2 regions of the Kribbella sp. NPDC051936 genome follow, and region 2 is predicted to be linked to the other one. Evidence: riboswitches for the same ligand, from Rfam matches in the RefSeq annotation. Region 2 holds a riboswitch; the other holds the start of a gene.

Region 1 (7,544 bases), on a different contig from region 2:
GGTCGATCGTGCCGTCGTCGTTGCCCTTGACAACGACGACCTTCATGCCGGCCATCACCGCGGAGGCGGCGTTCGTGCCGTGCGCGGAGGCCGGGATCAGGCAGACGTTGCGGTCCGCCGAGCCCTGGGCGCGGTGGTAGCCGCGGATCGCGAGCAGACCGGCCAGCTCACCCTGCGAGCCGGCGTTCGGCTGGATCGAGACCTTCGCGTACCCGGTGACCTCGGCCAGCCAGCGCTCCAGCTGACCGATCAGCTTCACGTAACCGGCCGCGTCCTCGATCGGCGCGAGCGGGTGCAGGTCCGCGAACTCCGGCCAGGTGACCGGCTCCATCTCGGTGGTCGCGTTCAGCTTCATCGTGCAGGAGCCGAGCGGGATCATCCCGCGGTCCAGCGCGTAGTCCATGTCGGACAGCTTGCGCAGATACCGCAGCATCGCCGTCTCGGACCGGTGCGTGTTGAACACCGGGTGCGTCAGGTACTCGGTGGTCCGCGGTACGGCGACGGCTGAAGCTTCCAGCGTGTCGTCGTACTGTGCGCCGAAGGACTGGCAGACCCGGGTCAGGGTCGCGACGTCGGTCTTCTCGTCGCACGAGATGCCGACGTGGTCGGCGTCGACGAGCCGCAGCCAGATCCCGTTCTGCCGGGCGGCGTCCACCACGTCGGCGGCGCGTCCGGGGACCCGGGCGAGGACAGTGTCGAAGAAGTCGCCGTGCACGACCTCGACGCCGCCGGCCCGCAGCGAGGCGGCGAGCTTGCCGGCGTACGAGTGCACCCGCTCGGCGATCGCCTTCAGGCCGTCGGGGCCGTGGTAGACGGCGTACATCGACGCGACGACCGCGAGCAGGACCTGCGCCGTACAGATGTTGGACGTCGCCTTCTCGCGACGGATGTGCTGCTCGCGGGTCTGCAGCGCCAGCCGGTACGCCGGGGCGCCGTCCGCGTCGACCGAGACGCCGACGAGACGACCGGGCAGCGACCGCTCCAGACCGGAACGCACGGACATGAAGCCGGCGTGCGGACCGCCGTAGAACAGCGGCACGCCGAAGCGCTGCGACGAGCCGATCACGATGTCGGCGCCGGCCTCACCCGGCGCCTCGAGCAACGTCAGCGCGAGCAGGTCGGACGCGACGGCGACCAGCGTGTCGCGCTCGTGCGCCGCCTCGATCAGCGGCTTCAGGTCGCGGACGGCGCCGTTGGAGCCCGGGTACTGCAGGAGGAAGCCGAAGAAGTCACCCTCGGGCAGGCCGCCGGTGGTGTCGGCGACGACGACCTCGATACCCAGCGCCTCGGCGCGGGTCTGCACGACCGCGATCGTCTGCGCGAAGGTGTCGGCGTCGACCAGGAAACGGTCGGACTTACTCTTCTTGTTCGACCGGTGCGCCAGCGTCATCGCCTCGGCGGCCGCGGTGCCCTCGTCGAGCAGCGACGCGTTCGCGGTCGGCAGGCCGGTCAGGTCCGAGACCACGGTCTGGAAGTTCAGCAGCGCCTCGAGGCGGCCCTGGGAGATCTCCGGCTGGTACGGCGTGTACGCGGTGTACCAGGCCGGGTTCTCGACCAGGCGGCGGACGATCACCGACGGCGTGAACGTGCCGTAGTACCCCTGGCCGATCATCGAGGTGGCGACGGTGTTGCGGGCCGCGAGCTGCCGCAGCTCGGTGAGCGCGTCCACCTCGGACGCGGGCTCGGGCAGCCGCAGCGCCTCGGCGGAGCGGATCGACGCCGGGACCGCGGCGTCGACGAGCGCGTCGACATCGGCGTACCCGAGGGCTTGCACCATCCGCGCGACCTCGTCGGGACGCGGCCCGATGTGGCGGTCGGCGAACGTGGCGGAGAGTTGTTCGGTCATCAAGAGGCTCCGTTGCTGACGTGCTTCCGGTCGCCTCCCCCTCTGTCACGCACTACGCTCCAGAGTCGCCTGTGACACTCGGTCCATGGGCCTGAGAGGTTCCGGGGAGGAATTGCCCCTTCGGCGCCCGACGACACGGGACTCTCCCGAGTGCTGTGAACGGCTGTCCCGAGGCTACCAGGAATCCGCGCACAGTTCGGGCACGCAGGACCGAACGAGACGTCAGCCGGTCATCCGGGCGCGGCGGCGGGCGGCGAGTTCGTCGCGGGCGTGGGCCTCGGAGTCGGCGTCGTCGTGGCCGTCGGCCCGCTCGGTCGGGAGCTCCGACAGCGAGCCCTCGACCTCCCGCCAGACACCGCCGAGCGCGATGCCGAACACACCCTGGCCGCCGGCCAGCAGATCGATGACCTCGTCCGGCGAGGTGCACATGTACACCGACGCGCCGTCGCTCATCAGCGTGATCTGGGTCAGGTCGTCGAAGCCGCGCTTGCTGAGGTGCGCGATCGCGGTCCGGATCTGCTGCAGCGAGATCCCGGCGTCGAGCAGCCGCTTGATCACTTTCAGCAACAGGACGTCACGAAAACCGTACAACCGCTGCGTTCCCGAGCCGGTCGCCGGGCGCACGGACGGGGAGACCAGGCCGGTGCGGGCCCAGTAGTCGAGCTGCCGGTAGGTGATCCCGGCCGCGGCGCAGGCCGTCGGCCCCCGGAACCCGACGTCCTCCGGCATCGGCCGCAGGTCGTCGTCGAACAGCAGACCCTGGACGCCGGCGGTGGCTGTAGCGGCAGCCATGGCCTCTGCGTGCGCGTCGGACGTCGACTGCGCCGTCAGATCCGTGTCCCCGGTGCGTGTCACGCCTGAGCCTCCCTGGATACCGACTGGAACGAGTCATCTGCATGGAGTGACATCACCCCACGACTCCTTCACGGTAAGCCGCCGCCCGAACCGGGTCAACGACAACCGCGTCGAGCCGCGAGCGTGTCGCGACCGTCGTACGAATCGTTACCTAGCCGCACTTGCACCATCTGCCGCACCACGGCGGGGCCGGGGTGTCAGCTCTTGTCGAAGTCCTCCGGGGTCACCTGGTCGAGGAACTCCCGGAACCGCTCGACCTCCTCTTCCTCCTCCACCTCGTCGGCGTCGTTCGCCTCGCTCTCCGGGACCGGGATGCCGGCCTCGGCGAGGATCTCGTCGGCGCAGAACACCGGCGTGCCGGTCCGCAGCGCGATCGCGATCGAGTCCGACGGCCGGGCCGAGATCTCGGTCTTGTCGTCGAACACCAGGATCGCCTCGAACACGCCGTCGGTCAGGTTCACGATCCGGACCTGGCTGAGCGTGTGCCCGAGCACCCGGATGGTCTCCGCGAACAGGTCGTGGGTCAGCGGCCGGGGCGGCTCCATCCCCTGCTGGGCGAAGGCGATCGCACTCGCCTCGGCAGCACCGATCCAGATCGGCAGGTATCGCTCACCTCCGACCTCCTTGAGCAGCACGATCGGCTGACTCGAGGGCATCTCCACCCGGACTCCGACCACGTCGACTTCGCGCACCCCTTCAGCCTACTCCGAGCCGAAGCACCGGGCGGGCCGAAGGGGTCACCTGTGGACGAAGGCCGTGCGGTCGCCTACGGACGCGGCAGGCGGGAGCGGACCAGAGCGGTGTGCAGCCGGACGGTGAGGGCGGCCAGCTCCCCGGTCTGTTCGGTACGGCGCGGTCCCGTGACCTGCTCGATCAGGCCGACCTCGCGATCCGCCGCCGTCCGGAACGCCCGCAAGTGCCGCGGCTCGATCCCGTACGACGCCAGCTCGGCCGCGACCTGCGCGACGACGATCGCGTCGCCGCCGTAGTGGTTGCCGCTGGCCACCACCAGGCCATGGCCCTCCAGCTCACCGAGCAGCTCCGACGACACTCCGGCGGCCCGCAGCAGCTCGTCGCGGGTCAGCCGCAGCTCGGTGCCCGCGGCATCGAAGTCCTCGGCGACCGGCTGGCCGGGAGTCTGCGGCAACGAACTCGGCGCGACCGGTGGACCCGCGGCCGCCGGACGCAGGCCGCGGTCGATCGCGCCGAGATGTTCCTTGATCACCTTCAGTGGCAGGTACTGGTCGCGTTGCGCGGTCAGCACGTACCGCAGCCGATCCAGGTCGGCGGCGCTGAACTTGCGGTAGCCGGACGCCGTCCGGGCCGGCGTGACCAGCCCCTCGGCCTCCAGGAACCGGATCTTGGAGATCGTGACGTCGGCGAACTCGGCCTGCAGGAGCTGCAGCACCTCGCCGATGCCGCGGCCGCCCACCGGCCCTTCGGCGCTGGGATCAGGCTTGGCCACTGGCGTAGTACACCAGCCGGTACTTGCCGATCTGGACCTCGTCGCCGTTGTTCAGCAGGACCTCGTCGATCCGGTCCCGGTTCACGTACGTGCCGTTCAGGCTGCCGACGTCGCGGACCTTCACGCCGTACGGGTCCCGGCGGAACTCGGCGTGCCGGCGCGACACCGTCACGTCGTCCAGGAAGATGTCGCTGTCCGGGTGCCGGCCCGCGGTCACCACGTCGACGTCGAGCAGGAACCGGCTGCCCGCGTTCGGGCCGCGCTGGACGATCAGCAGGGCGGACCCGGCCGGCAGCGCGCCGACGGCGGCCGCGTCGTCGACCGACAGCGGCTCACTGGTCTGCTGTTCCGGCTCCGGCTCGGCGCCGATCGGCGTGAGCATCGCGGTGTCGGTGACGCCGGGTGTCGGCTGGGGGGTCGCCGGGGCTGCCGCCGGGCGGTCCGCGCCAGGCAGCATCGCTCCGCACTGCGAGCAGAACCGGCTGCCCTCGGAGTTCTCGTGCCCGCACTGGTTGCAGAACGGCATGCTGTGATCCTCCCGATCGCCGGCGGTCCGGCGACGTCTTCGATAGACCCCGTATTGACAGTGTTGACAGTGTGGACAGCGGCCTCAACCCTCGACCAGCGGTTGAGGCCGGTAACGCTACCAGTCAGTTGTCAGCTCTGGTCGAGCTGCCCCTTGTAGGCCTCGGCGTCCATCAGCGCGGCCACCTCGGCGGCGTCCTCGACCTCGATGTCGAGCAGCCAGCCCTCGCCGTACGGGTCGCTGTTCACCAGGTCCGGCTGGTCGGCCAGCGCCTCGTTGACCGCGGTCACGGTGCCGTTCACCGGGGCGAACAGGTCGCTCACGCTCTTGGTCGACTCCAGCTCACCGCACGCGTCGCCGGCCCGCACCGCGCTGCCGACGTCGGGCAGCTGCACGTACACGATGTCACCGAGCTGGTCCTGCGCGAAGTCGGTGATGCCGACCCGCACGGGTCCTTCCTCGCCGGCCTTCAACCACTCGTGCTCGGCCGTGTACTTCAGGTCTTCGGGGTACACCTTCGTTCCTCTTTCACTCAAGTACAGCTACAGGGACAGCTACTTGGTCGGGCTGGGCGCCGGGCGAGCGTAACGATGCTCCTCCGGGACGTGCAAGGCGGTGATCGGGACGTTCCCGAGCTCGGTGACCTCGGCCGTTCCGCCCACCTGCGGGCCGGTCACCTCACTGACCAGACCGCCCGGGAAGTTGGCCGCCTCGGCCAGGTTGTGGGACTCCCCGATCGCCTCGATGACGTACGGCGAGTTCACCTTCTGGCCGTCGATCGAGATCCCCGGCGCGTCGTCCACGAAGTCCGTGCTGGCCACCACCCGGACCGACCCGTTGACCTGGATCGCCTCCGCGCCGGCGTCGCGCAGCTCCTCGATCGCGTCCAGCAGGTTGCTCGAGGTCATCTTGCCCTGCGGGTCGTTCAGCGTGATCCGGACCCCGGGGCCCTGCGCGGGCAGCGTACCGGCGAGGATGCCGAGGGTGCGGACCTGGGCCTCGGCCTGCTCGCGCGCGGTCTGCGCCTTGTCCGCACTGGAGGACAGCGAGTTCTTCCGCTCCTCCAGGTCGGCGATCTCGCTCTCCAGCCGCCGGGTGTTCTGCCCGAGGCCGTCGAGGATCGCGATCAGGTCCTCGCGGCGGGCGTTCTGGTAGCCGTCGTCGGCCCGGTTCACCCGGACCTGCACGACCGCGACGCAGGCCACCAGCGCGAGCACGACCGCGACGATCGCCTGGCCGCGGGACGGCTTGAACCCGGCCCGCAGCCGGCGCAGGGCCAGGTTCGGCGTCCGCGGCTTCGGCTTGGGCATCGGTGTCGGGGTCTGCGGCGCATCGGCAGGCGAACCTGCAGGTGTGCCGGCAGGTGTGCCGGCAGGTGTGCCGGCGGCCGGTTGCGCGGGTTTGTCCGGTGTCTCGTCGCTCATGTCAGGCCCGGAAGATGTGCCGCCGGATCGCGGCCATGTTGGTGAAGATGCGGATGCCGAGCACGACGACCACACCGGTGGACAGCTGCGACCCGACGCCGAGCTGGTCGCCCAGGTAGACGATCAGGGCCGCGATCAGCACGTTGGACACGAACGAGACGACGAACACCTTGTCGTCGAAGATCCCGTCCAGGAACGCGCGCAGTGCGCCGAACACCGCGTCGAGCGCGGCGACGACCGCGATCGGCAGGTACGGCTGCGCCCAGTCCGGGACGTCGGGCGCGACCAGCAGACCGATGACGACACCGATCACCAGCCCGAGTACGGCGATCATCTCGTTCTCACCTTCGCGTAGCGCAACGCGATGGTCGCATCGGCCGGCACCTGCAAGGAATCCTCCGTCGTGATCGTCATCCGGACATCGAAGTTGCTGACCAGGTACTGCACCCACTGCCCGCCGGAGCTCTGCGCGAACCGGGCGGGCATGGTCGCGGTGTCCCCGATCGCGAGCACCGTGTACGGCGGGGTCAGCGAACTGTAGTCAACGGTGATGGCACTGCCCGCGCCGCGGATCGCGGTCAGCGACGTGATCCGGTGCCCGTTCACCGAGACCGCCTCCGCGCCGGACGTCCACAGGCCGTTGACGAGTTGCTGCAGGTCGACGTCGAGCAGCCGGCCTTCCTTGGCGTCGGCGTCCTTGGCGTCGTCGATCACCGCCTTGATCCCGGGGCCGGTGACCGCGATCGCCCCGGTCTGCAGCTCCAGGTCGTCGAGCTTCTGCTGCAGCGCCGCGCCCGTGCTGTCGTTGCTCAGTCCGCTCGCCTGCAACCGGCGGACCTCGTCGGCGAGCTGGGACTGGTGGTTGCGCAGCTCGTTCAGCCGGGTGTCGGCCTGGTTGATGCGGGTGATCAGTTCCTTGCGCTGCTTCTCCGCCTCGGGCGCGCTGCGGTAGTTCTGCGCGGCGGCCACGGCGAGCAGGAAGCCGAGGACGGCGGCGGCCAGCACCAGCATGGTCCGGTGCCGGGAGCGGGTCTGCTTGCCGTCGGCGTTCGACCGGGTGCGGGCGGCGACGGCGTACCCCTCGTCGATCGGGTGCGCCATCAGGTTGTTCAGCAGTGACATCGACGCGTCGACGCGCCGAGGAGGCGTCTGCTGGGGGGCTTGCTGGGTCACCCGGCCGAGTCCTTGATCGGTTTGACCGTCTGGGTCAGGTGCCGCAACTGGGCGAAGTACAGCGCGCCGGCCCAGTAGTACAGACCGGTGCCCCAGATCGCGAACGCCCAGCCGAACACGCGGGCGAGCAGGTTGAGCGTGCTGTCGCCGTCACCGAGCAGCAGCAGCGGGAACGCGTACAGCAAACAGAAGGTCGCGGACTTGCCGAGAAAGTGCACCGGCAGCGCGTTGAAGCCGCGGCGGTGCAGGGCCGGC
Region 2 (7,544 bases):
TTACCAGGCCGAGCTGACCCGCATCGACCAGGTGCTGGCCGGTCCGGCGCGAGCGCTGACCCGGGTGCGGACAGCCGAGGCCCTGAGCGAGGCTATGAGCACACTCGCGGAGTCACTCAACACGATCGCGGTCCGGCTCGCCGCGCTGACGGTGACGTCCCGGCTGACCGGCGCCCACGACCTGCTGCAGGAACGCATCGGGGTGGCCGCGACGCGGTTGACGAGTTCGGTGCAGAAGACCGAGGAGGACGCACGCTGCGGCGGCGCCGCGTACACCTCGCAGAAGGTGCAGCGACAGCTGCGCACCGACCTCGGCACCGCGCTCGTGCAGTTGCAGCGACTCCGGCTGACGTTCGGCAAGACGCTCCCTGATCCGGGTCCGGCGCCGGAACAGACACGGCCCGACAACGGCGACGTGCTGGTACGGCGGGGTGCGAGCGGAATCGGCCGCCTCAAGATCACCAACGGTACGTCGAAAGACGTGGCGATCTCGATCGTCGGCGACGGGCAGCCACCCGGTAGTCCACAGGTGATGGTCTACCTCCGGGCGACCCAGTCGGCGACCGTGAACCGGATCTCCGGCGCGTACCGCCTGTACTTCAAGAGCGGCACGGACTGGGACGCCGACCACCGCAGGTTCCTCGCGGACTGCACGTTCAAGAAGTTCGACCAGACCTTCGGCAAGAACCAGGCCTGGCAGGTCAATCTCCAGCCCCGGCCGGGCGGCAACGCCGACACCACCGAGGTCGAGGCGTACTAGGTCTTAGAGGCCGAGCTTGTCGAGCAGGTGGCCGAGGATGCCGCCGAGGCCCCCGGCGGGCTGGTCGGGGTTGTCAGGTGTCGACGGCGGAGTGCTCGGCGTGGTGCTGGTCGGGGATGCCGTCGGGCTCGTCGACGTGCTCGGACGGCTGGTCGGCGTCGTGGTCGGGTCGGTGGACGGCGGCGCGGTCGGTACTGTCGGCGGCCGTTTCGTCGCGACCGGGATGGTCGGCTCGGTGGTCTGCACGATCTGCGGCGTCGGCGTGCCCTCGGCGGGCGTGGGGTACGGCGTGCTGAGACCGACCGGCACCTGGACCTCGCCCGTCTTGGTTGCGCTCGGCAACGGCGTCGGCACCGCGGTCGGCGTGACGCCGGGCGTGGCGGCCGGGGTCGTGCTGGTGTGGGGCGGGAGCACGGCGACGTTCTGCGTGGGCTCGCCCGGCTGTGGGCCGGCGATCGGCGCGGCCGGCTCGGGTCCGCCGCCGGGCAACGGCAGGAAGCCCGCACCGATCCGCGGGCCGCCGAGCAGGGCGACGAGAACCAGCGCGAGGTAGCAGAACAGCAGCAGGCCGGCGCCGGCTGCGACCTGGCGGCGACGTCGCGGGTTCTGCCAGGGCGGACGGCGGGAAGCCGTGGCAGACATTGGATTCACAAGTCCCGGAGGGTATCGGTTGACGAGTAGTTTCAAACAGTAGGTGGAAGAAATTCCACGGAGAAACTCAATAGTCTAGTAATTCTGAACCACTTACGCATTCGTAGGAATGCGGTGCGTTAGCTGACAACGCGCCGATCTGCACCACACCAGCCGTTTTCCTCTGCCAACCTGCTCTCATGAATCTGGTGCTGCTGCACGGTCTGGGAGCCAACGGCCGGGTCTGGGACGCCTGGCCGGATGCCGAGTACGCTCCCGACCTCCCCGGCCACGGCTCGGCCGCCGCGCTCCCGTCGTACACCTTCGCCGCCATGGCCGCGGCAATCGCCGCAGATCTTCCGGTACGCCGGGGCGTCGTCGTGCTCGGTCATTCGCTCGGCGGCGTGATCGCACTCGAGCTGGCGAGCGGGCGGTACGACGTCACGGTGAGCCGGGTCGTCGCGCTCGGAGTGAAAGTGAGCTGGACGGCCGACGACCTCGGGCGGGCGAACGCGCTGGCGCAGAAGCCGGTCGCGTGGTTCGAGAGCCGCGACGAGGCAGCCGCGCGATTCCTCAGGGTCTCCGGCCTCCAAGGACTCGTGGACCCGGCCGACGCCGTCGTGGACCACGGTCTGCTGGAGGACGACGGCCGCTGGCGTCTCGCCCTGGATCCCGGGACCTTCGGTGTCGGCGCGCCTGACATGCCCGCGCTCATCGCGGCGAGTCAGGCCGAGGTGGTGCTCGCGCGCGGCGAGCGGGACCCGATGAACAGCGACGCCGAGTTGCACGCCCTGCACGACCAGGTCGTCACGCTGCCCGGCCTCGGGCACAACGCCCAGGTCGAGGACCCCCAGGCGGTGGCGGCGCTGCTCAGGTGAGCGCCTGCAGGCCGATCACCGACAGCAGGCGGAGCTTCTCGGCGGCTTCGCTGTTGGGCGCGGCCGTGTAGACGACGATGCGCAGGTCGCTGCCCGGCACGGCGAGCACGTCGCAGTCGATGTCGAAGGTGCCGACGTCGGGATGCCGGATGGTCTTGCGCTCGGTCTGGTGGAAACCGACGACGGGCTGGTCCCACAGCCGCGCAAACTCGTCGTACCCGGTCCGGAGCTCCTCGATCAGCGCAGTGAGCTGCGGGTCGTGCGGGTAGCGGGCGAGGGAGGCGCGCAGGTCGGTGACCATTGCGACCCGGAAGTCCCGCTGCTGGTCGGCGGTCTGCACGACGCGGTCGCCCGAGCCGGCGAAATGCAGGTAGATGATGTTCCGCCACCGGCCTTGCCACGTCGACGGATCGCCGATCATGGCCGCGAACAGCGGGTTCCAGGTGATGATTGTCCAGGCGGCGTCGCAGACGCACAACGGTGCGCCTTCCAACTGGTCGACGATCCGCTGCACCCCCGGCGGGATGTACGCCGAGATGCGTCCGGGCGACGGCTCGACCTCGCCCGCGAGCACGAACAGATGGTTGCGCTCGGCATCGGACAGCCGCAGCGCCCGGGCCAGCGCGGTCAGCACCTGGACGGACGGCGACTCCGACCGGCCCTGCTCCAGCCGCACCACATAGTCGACCGACAACCCGGCGAGCTGCGCCAGCTCCTCGCGCCGCAGCCCCGGCGCCCGGCGCTTCCCACCGGACGGCAGGCCGACTTCCGACGGCGTCACGCGATCACGCCACGCGTGCAACGTCCTGCCGAGCTCGCCCATGTCCTCCAGTATCCCGGGCCGGCGGCTGATCAGCCTGGTACTGCCATTCCCTAGGACATCGCGGGTACTACCTGCCCCGGAACGCCGGCGCGAGGGTGGAGCCATGACCACGACACTCATCACCGGGGCCAACCGAGGCCTCGGATACGAAACCGCCCGCCGGCTGGTCGAAGCCGGCCACACCGTGTACGTCGGCGCCCGGGATCCCCAGCGCGGCAAGCAGGCCGCGGACGAACTCGGCGCCCACTACCTCCCGCTGGACGTCACCAGCGACGAATCGGTCGACGCCGCCGCGGAACAGCTCACCGAGCTCGACGTACTGATCAACAACGCCGGCATCCCCGGTCCGTTCAAGGAGGCCCGGGACCTGACGGCGGACGAGTTCCATCAGGTGTTCGACCTGAACGTCTACGGGCCGGTGCGGATGATCCACCGGTTCCTGCCGCTGCTCGAGCGCAGCGCCAACCCGGTGATCGTGAACGTGTCCAGCGGTCTCGGCTCGATCGCCGCCGCGGTGCAGGCGGACGCGATCGACACGGTGCCGGTGTGGGTGCCGGCCCCGGCGTACGGCGCCTCGAAGGCGGCGCTCAACATGCTGACGGTGCAGTACGCGAAGCAACTGCCGAACCTGCGGATCAACAGCGTCGACCCGGGCTACACCGCGACCGACTTCAACGGCCGCACCGGCTACCAGACCGTCGAGGAGGGCGCGGACATCATCGTCCGGCTCGCCATGATCGACAAGGACGGGCCGACCGCGGAGTACCTGAGCCTGCACGGAACCATCCCCTGGTGATCAAGGGGTGATCACCGGGTCAGCACTCGATGACGTTGACGGCGAGACCGCCGCGGGAGGTCTCCTTGTACTTGATCTTCATGTCCGCGCCGGTCTCGCGCATGGTCTTGATGACCTTGTCGAGGGTGACCACGTGCACGCCGTCGCCGTGCATCGCCATCCGGGCCGCGTTGATCGCCTTCACCGAGGCCATCGCGTTCCGCTCGATGCACGGGATCTGCACCAGCCCGCCGACCGGGTCGCAGGTCAGGCCGAGGTTGTGCTCCATCGCGATCTCGGCCGCGTTCTCGACCTGCTGCGGCGTGCCGCCGAGGACCTCGCAGAGACCGGCCGCGGCCATCGAGCAGGCGGACCCGACCTCGCCCTGGCAGCCGACCTCGGCGCCGGAGATCGACGCGTTCTCCTTGTAGAGCACGCCGATCGCGCCGGCCGTCAGCAGAAACCGGACCGCGCCGTCCTCGGTCGCCCCGGGCACGAAGCGCCGGTAGTAGTGCAGGACGGCCGGGATGATGCCGGCGGCGCCGTTGGTCGGCGCGGTGACGATCCGGCCGCCGGAGGCGTTCTGCTCGTTGACGGCGAGCGCGAACAGGTTCACCCAGTCCATCACCTTGAGCGGGTCGACCGACCACGGGTCCTGGCTGAGCTTCTTGTGCAGCGCGTGCGCCCGGCGCGGCACCTTGAGCCCGCCGGGCAGGATGCCCTCGGTCTCGCAGCCCTCGCGGACGCAGTCCTGCATCACCTGCCAGATGTGCAGCAGGCCGTCGCGGACCTCGTCCTCGGTCCGCCAGGCGAGCTCGTTCGCGAGCATCACCTCGCTGATCGACAGCTGCGACTCCCGGCACCGGTCGAGCAGCTCGGCACCGGTCGTGAACGGGTACTTCAGCGGGGTGGTGTCCGGTACGATCCGGTCCCCCGCGGCGGCGTTCTCGTCGACGACGAACCCGCCGCCGACCGAGTAGTAGGTGCGCTCCCGCAGCACCGCGCCGGCCGCGTCGCGCGCCACGAAGATCATCCCGTTCGGGTGGTACGGGAGGGCCTTGCGGCGGTGCATCAGCAGGTCGGTGTTCTCGTCGAACGCGATCTCGTGAGTGCCGGCCAGCAGGATCCGGCCGCGTTCGTGGATCGTCTCGACGCGGGCGTCGACCGAGTGCGTGACCACGGTCTCCGGGTCGGCCCCCTCGAGCCCGAGCAGGACGGCCTTGTTGCTGCCGTGGCCGTGCCCGGTGGCGCCGAGTGAGCCGAAGAGCTGGGCCTCGACGGTCGCCGTCGCGGCCAGCAGGCCGTCGTCGGCGAGGCCGAGCGCGAAGGTCCGGGCGGCGCGCATCGGTCCCACGGTGTGGGAGCTCGACGGGCCGATCCCGATACTGAACAGGTCGAAGACGCTGATCGCCATCGTGTGGAGGTTCCTTCCGGTCGCCGTTGACCGTTTGGTGTCCTCCCCGCTCTGTCAGGCGGATGCCTTCCAGAGGTGCCTCGCCCGCGCGGTGAAGGTGCCTGAGAGATTCTTGGGGAGAGTTGCTCCTACGGCGCCCGGTTCGTGTCCGGGTCTCTCCCGCACGGGTTCATGCGGCTGTTGAGTTTGCTGATGCTGTGGACGGTACGGGGGTCCGCCGGGCCACGTCAATCCGGCCGGTGCGGACCGCCCAGATCTCGAAGAACCAGGTGAACAACGGAGGAACGCTTGCCGCCAGCGCGGCCAGCGTCACCGGCCAGGACCAGCGCAACGGCCCGCGTACGGCGAGCACGGTGACCACGTAGATGACGAAGATGCCGCCGTGGATCGGCCCGAAGATCTTGACCCCGATCTCGTTGTCGGACAGCACGTACTTGAACAGCATCCCGATCAGCAGTCCGGTCCACGAGATCGCCTCGGCGATCGCCACCGTCCGGAACCACGCCGCATGTTTGGTACTCATCACGACCGACCCTAACAAGGCCCCCAAGCCGTGATCGGGGTCATCCGGGGCTCCTCCCCGATGCCGCCAGCAAGCGATTGCCCGAAGGATCGTCGGCATGACGTTCATCCGACGCGCCCTGGCCGGCGCGCTAGTACTCGGTGTCGCCGGCGCCGGGCTGACGGCCACCGCCTCCGCCTCCGCCTCGGCGACCAGCCCGCCGCTGCACTGGGCCGACTGCAAACCTGAGGGCAAGGACGATCCCGCGGTGGTGGAGGGCTCGCAGTGCGCGACCCTGCAACTGCCTGTCGACTGGCGGAACCCGGGCGGGCCCACCTTCGGCCTCGCACTGGCCCGGAGAAAGGCATCGGAGCCGAGCGAGCGGGTCGGGGTGCTCGTGTTCGGCCCGGGCGGCCCGGGTGATTCCGGGGTCGACCGGATCAAGACGGGGATCAACCGGTTCAGCACGGACCTGCAGGACCGCTTCGACATCGTCAGCTTCGACCCGCGCGGTGTGGCACGCAGCAACCCGGTGAAGTGCTCCGCCGACCTGCTGAACAAGCAGCCGTCGCCGATCATCAGGAGCGCGGCCGAGTTCACCGCCACCATCAACTACAACCGGCAGCTCGCAGCGGACTGCCGTGAACACACCGGCCCGCTGTACGACCACATCGACACCTGGCAGACGGTGCGCGACGTCGACGCCGTACGGCGGGCGCTCGGCGAGTCCACGATCTCGTTCCACGGCAGCTCGTACGGGACCCTGCTCGGAGCGCAGTACGCCGAGACGTACCCGCACCGCGTCCGCGCGATGGTGCTGGAGAGCGTCATCGACCACAGCTCCGCCCCGACGCGTGACTTCCTGGACGAGCAGGCGTCCGCGGGACAGGACTCGTTCGACGAGTTCGTGAAGTGGTGCGACGCGACGACGAGCTGTGCACTGCACGGCACCGACATCCACGCGCGCTGGGCGGACCTGCTGGCCACGTCGCCGGATCCGTTCACCTTGAGCTACTCGGTGTTCCGTGCGCTCTACGAACCGAAGTGGGCTGCACTGGCCGAGCTGCTGAAGGCCGGTGTGACTCCCCCGAAGCCCACGCAGACCGGTGCGTACCCGCTGGCCGTTTTCTGCCAGGACTGGAACCTGCCGGTCCGGGACTACCGCGAGTACGCCGCACACCTGCAGCGGCTCGCCCGCAACAACCAGGACCTGCGCTATCCCGGTCAGCTCATGGCAGTGTCGATCTGTCTCGGCTCTCCGCCCGCGAACAACCCGCAGCACCAACTGAAGGTACGTGGGCTCAAGACACCGGTACTGCTCGCCAACGCGATCCACGACCCGGCGACCGGCTACTCGTTCGCACAGAGCGTGGAGCGCCAGCTCGGGCGGAACGGCGTACTGTTGACCTACCAGGGCTGGGGGCACGGCAGCTACACGAAGAGCCCGTGCATGCAGAGCACAGTCGACGACTACCTGATCGCGAAGGACGTACCCGAGCGTGGCAGCAGCTGCGCCGCCGTACCCCCGGTGGGGTAGTGGGTCAGACCGGCACGCCGGTCACTTCGAGGACCCTGTCCAGGTGATCGCCGCGGACCAGTCGCCCCGACATCAGCCGGAGCTCGGTGCAGGCGCTGTCCAGCGCCTGCGCCTGGGTCCGGCAGTTGTCGACGTACCAGAACGGGTCGTCCGGTTGCGGATCGTCGGCGTCGTCGATGTCGGCGTACCAGTGCCGGCTGCCGCAGTTCACTACTCGCACACGCA

Evidence for each region. A riboswitch is a leader RNA that binds a small molecule or an ion and turns the genes downstream of it on or off. The one in region 2 is predicted to bind glycine.
Region 1: linked by a shared signal. The riboswitch ahead of gcvP (aminomethyl-transferring glycine dehydrogenase) and the one ahead of AB0L64_RS21090 (L-serine ammonia-lyase) in region 2 are both predicted to bind glycine.

What each region holds. Positions count from the first base shown of each region.
Region 1 covers NZ_JBFAXS010000004.1:434,668-442,211, reverse strand. Annotated here, with positions in the region: gene gcvP (aminomethyl-transferring glycine dehydrogenase) at 1-1,846, opposite strand, end outside; glycine riboswitch at 1,916-2,005, opposite strand; gene AB0L64_RS16040 (MerR family transcriptional regulator) at 2,069-2,638, opposite strand; gene AB0L64_RS16035 (bifunctional nuclease family protein) at 2,899-3,393, opposite strand; gene AB0L64_RS16030 (MerR family transcriptional regulator) at 3,468-4,166, opposite strand; gene AB0L64_RS16025 (FHA domain-containing protein) at 4,153-4,692, opposite strand; gene gcvH (glycine cleavage system protein GcvH) at 4,824-5,207, opposite strand; gene AB0L64_RS16015 (DUF881 domain-containing protein) at 5,247-6,002, opposite strand; gene AB0L64_RS16010 (small basic family protein) at 6,118-6,450, opposite strand; gene AB0L64_RS16005 (DUF881 domain-containing protein) at 6,447-7,289, opposite strand; gene AB0L64_RS16000 (CDP-alcohol phosphatidyltransferase family protein) at 7,286-7,544, opposite strand, start outside.
Region 2 covers NZ_JBFAXS010000006.1:1,732-9,275, reverse strand. Annotated here, with positions in the region: gene AB0L64_RS21115 (hypothetical protein) at 1-760, shown strand, start outside; gene AB0L64_RS21110 (hypothetical protein) at 764-1,402, opposite strand; gene AB0L64_RS21105 (alpha/beta hydrolase) at 1,591-2,268, shown strand; gene AB0L64_RS21100 (helix-turn-helix transcriptional regulator) at 2,261-3,091, opposite strand; gene AB0L64_RS21095 (SDR family NAD(P)-dependent oxidoreductase) at 3,195-3,887, shown strand; gene AB0L64_RS21090 (L-serine ammonia-lyase) at 3,907-5,280, opposite strand; glycine riboswitch at 5,360-5,452, opposite strand; gene AB0L64_RS21085 (DUF3817 domain-containing protein) at 5,450-5,803, opposite strand; gene AB0L64_RS21080 (alpha/beta fold hydrolase) at 5,901-7,319, shown strand; gene AB0L64_RS21075 (hypothetical protein) at 7,324-7,544, opposite strand, start outside.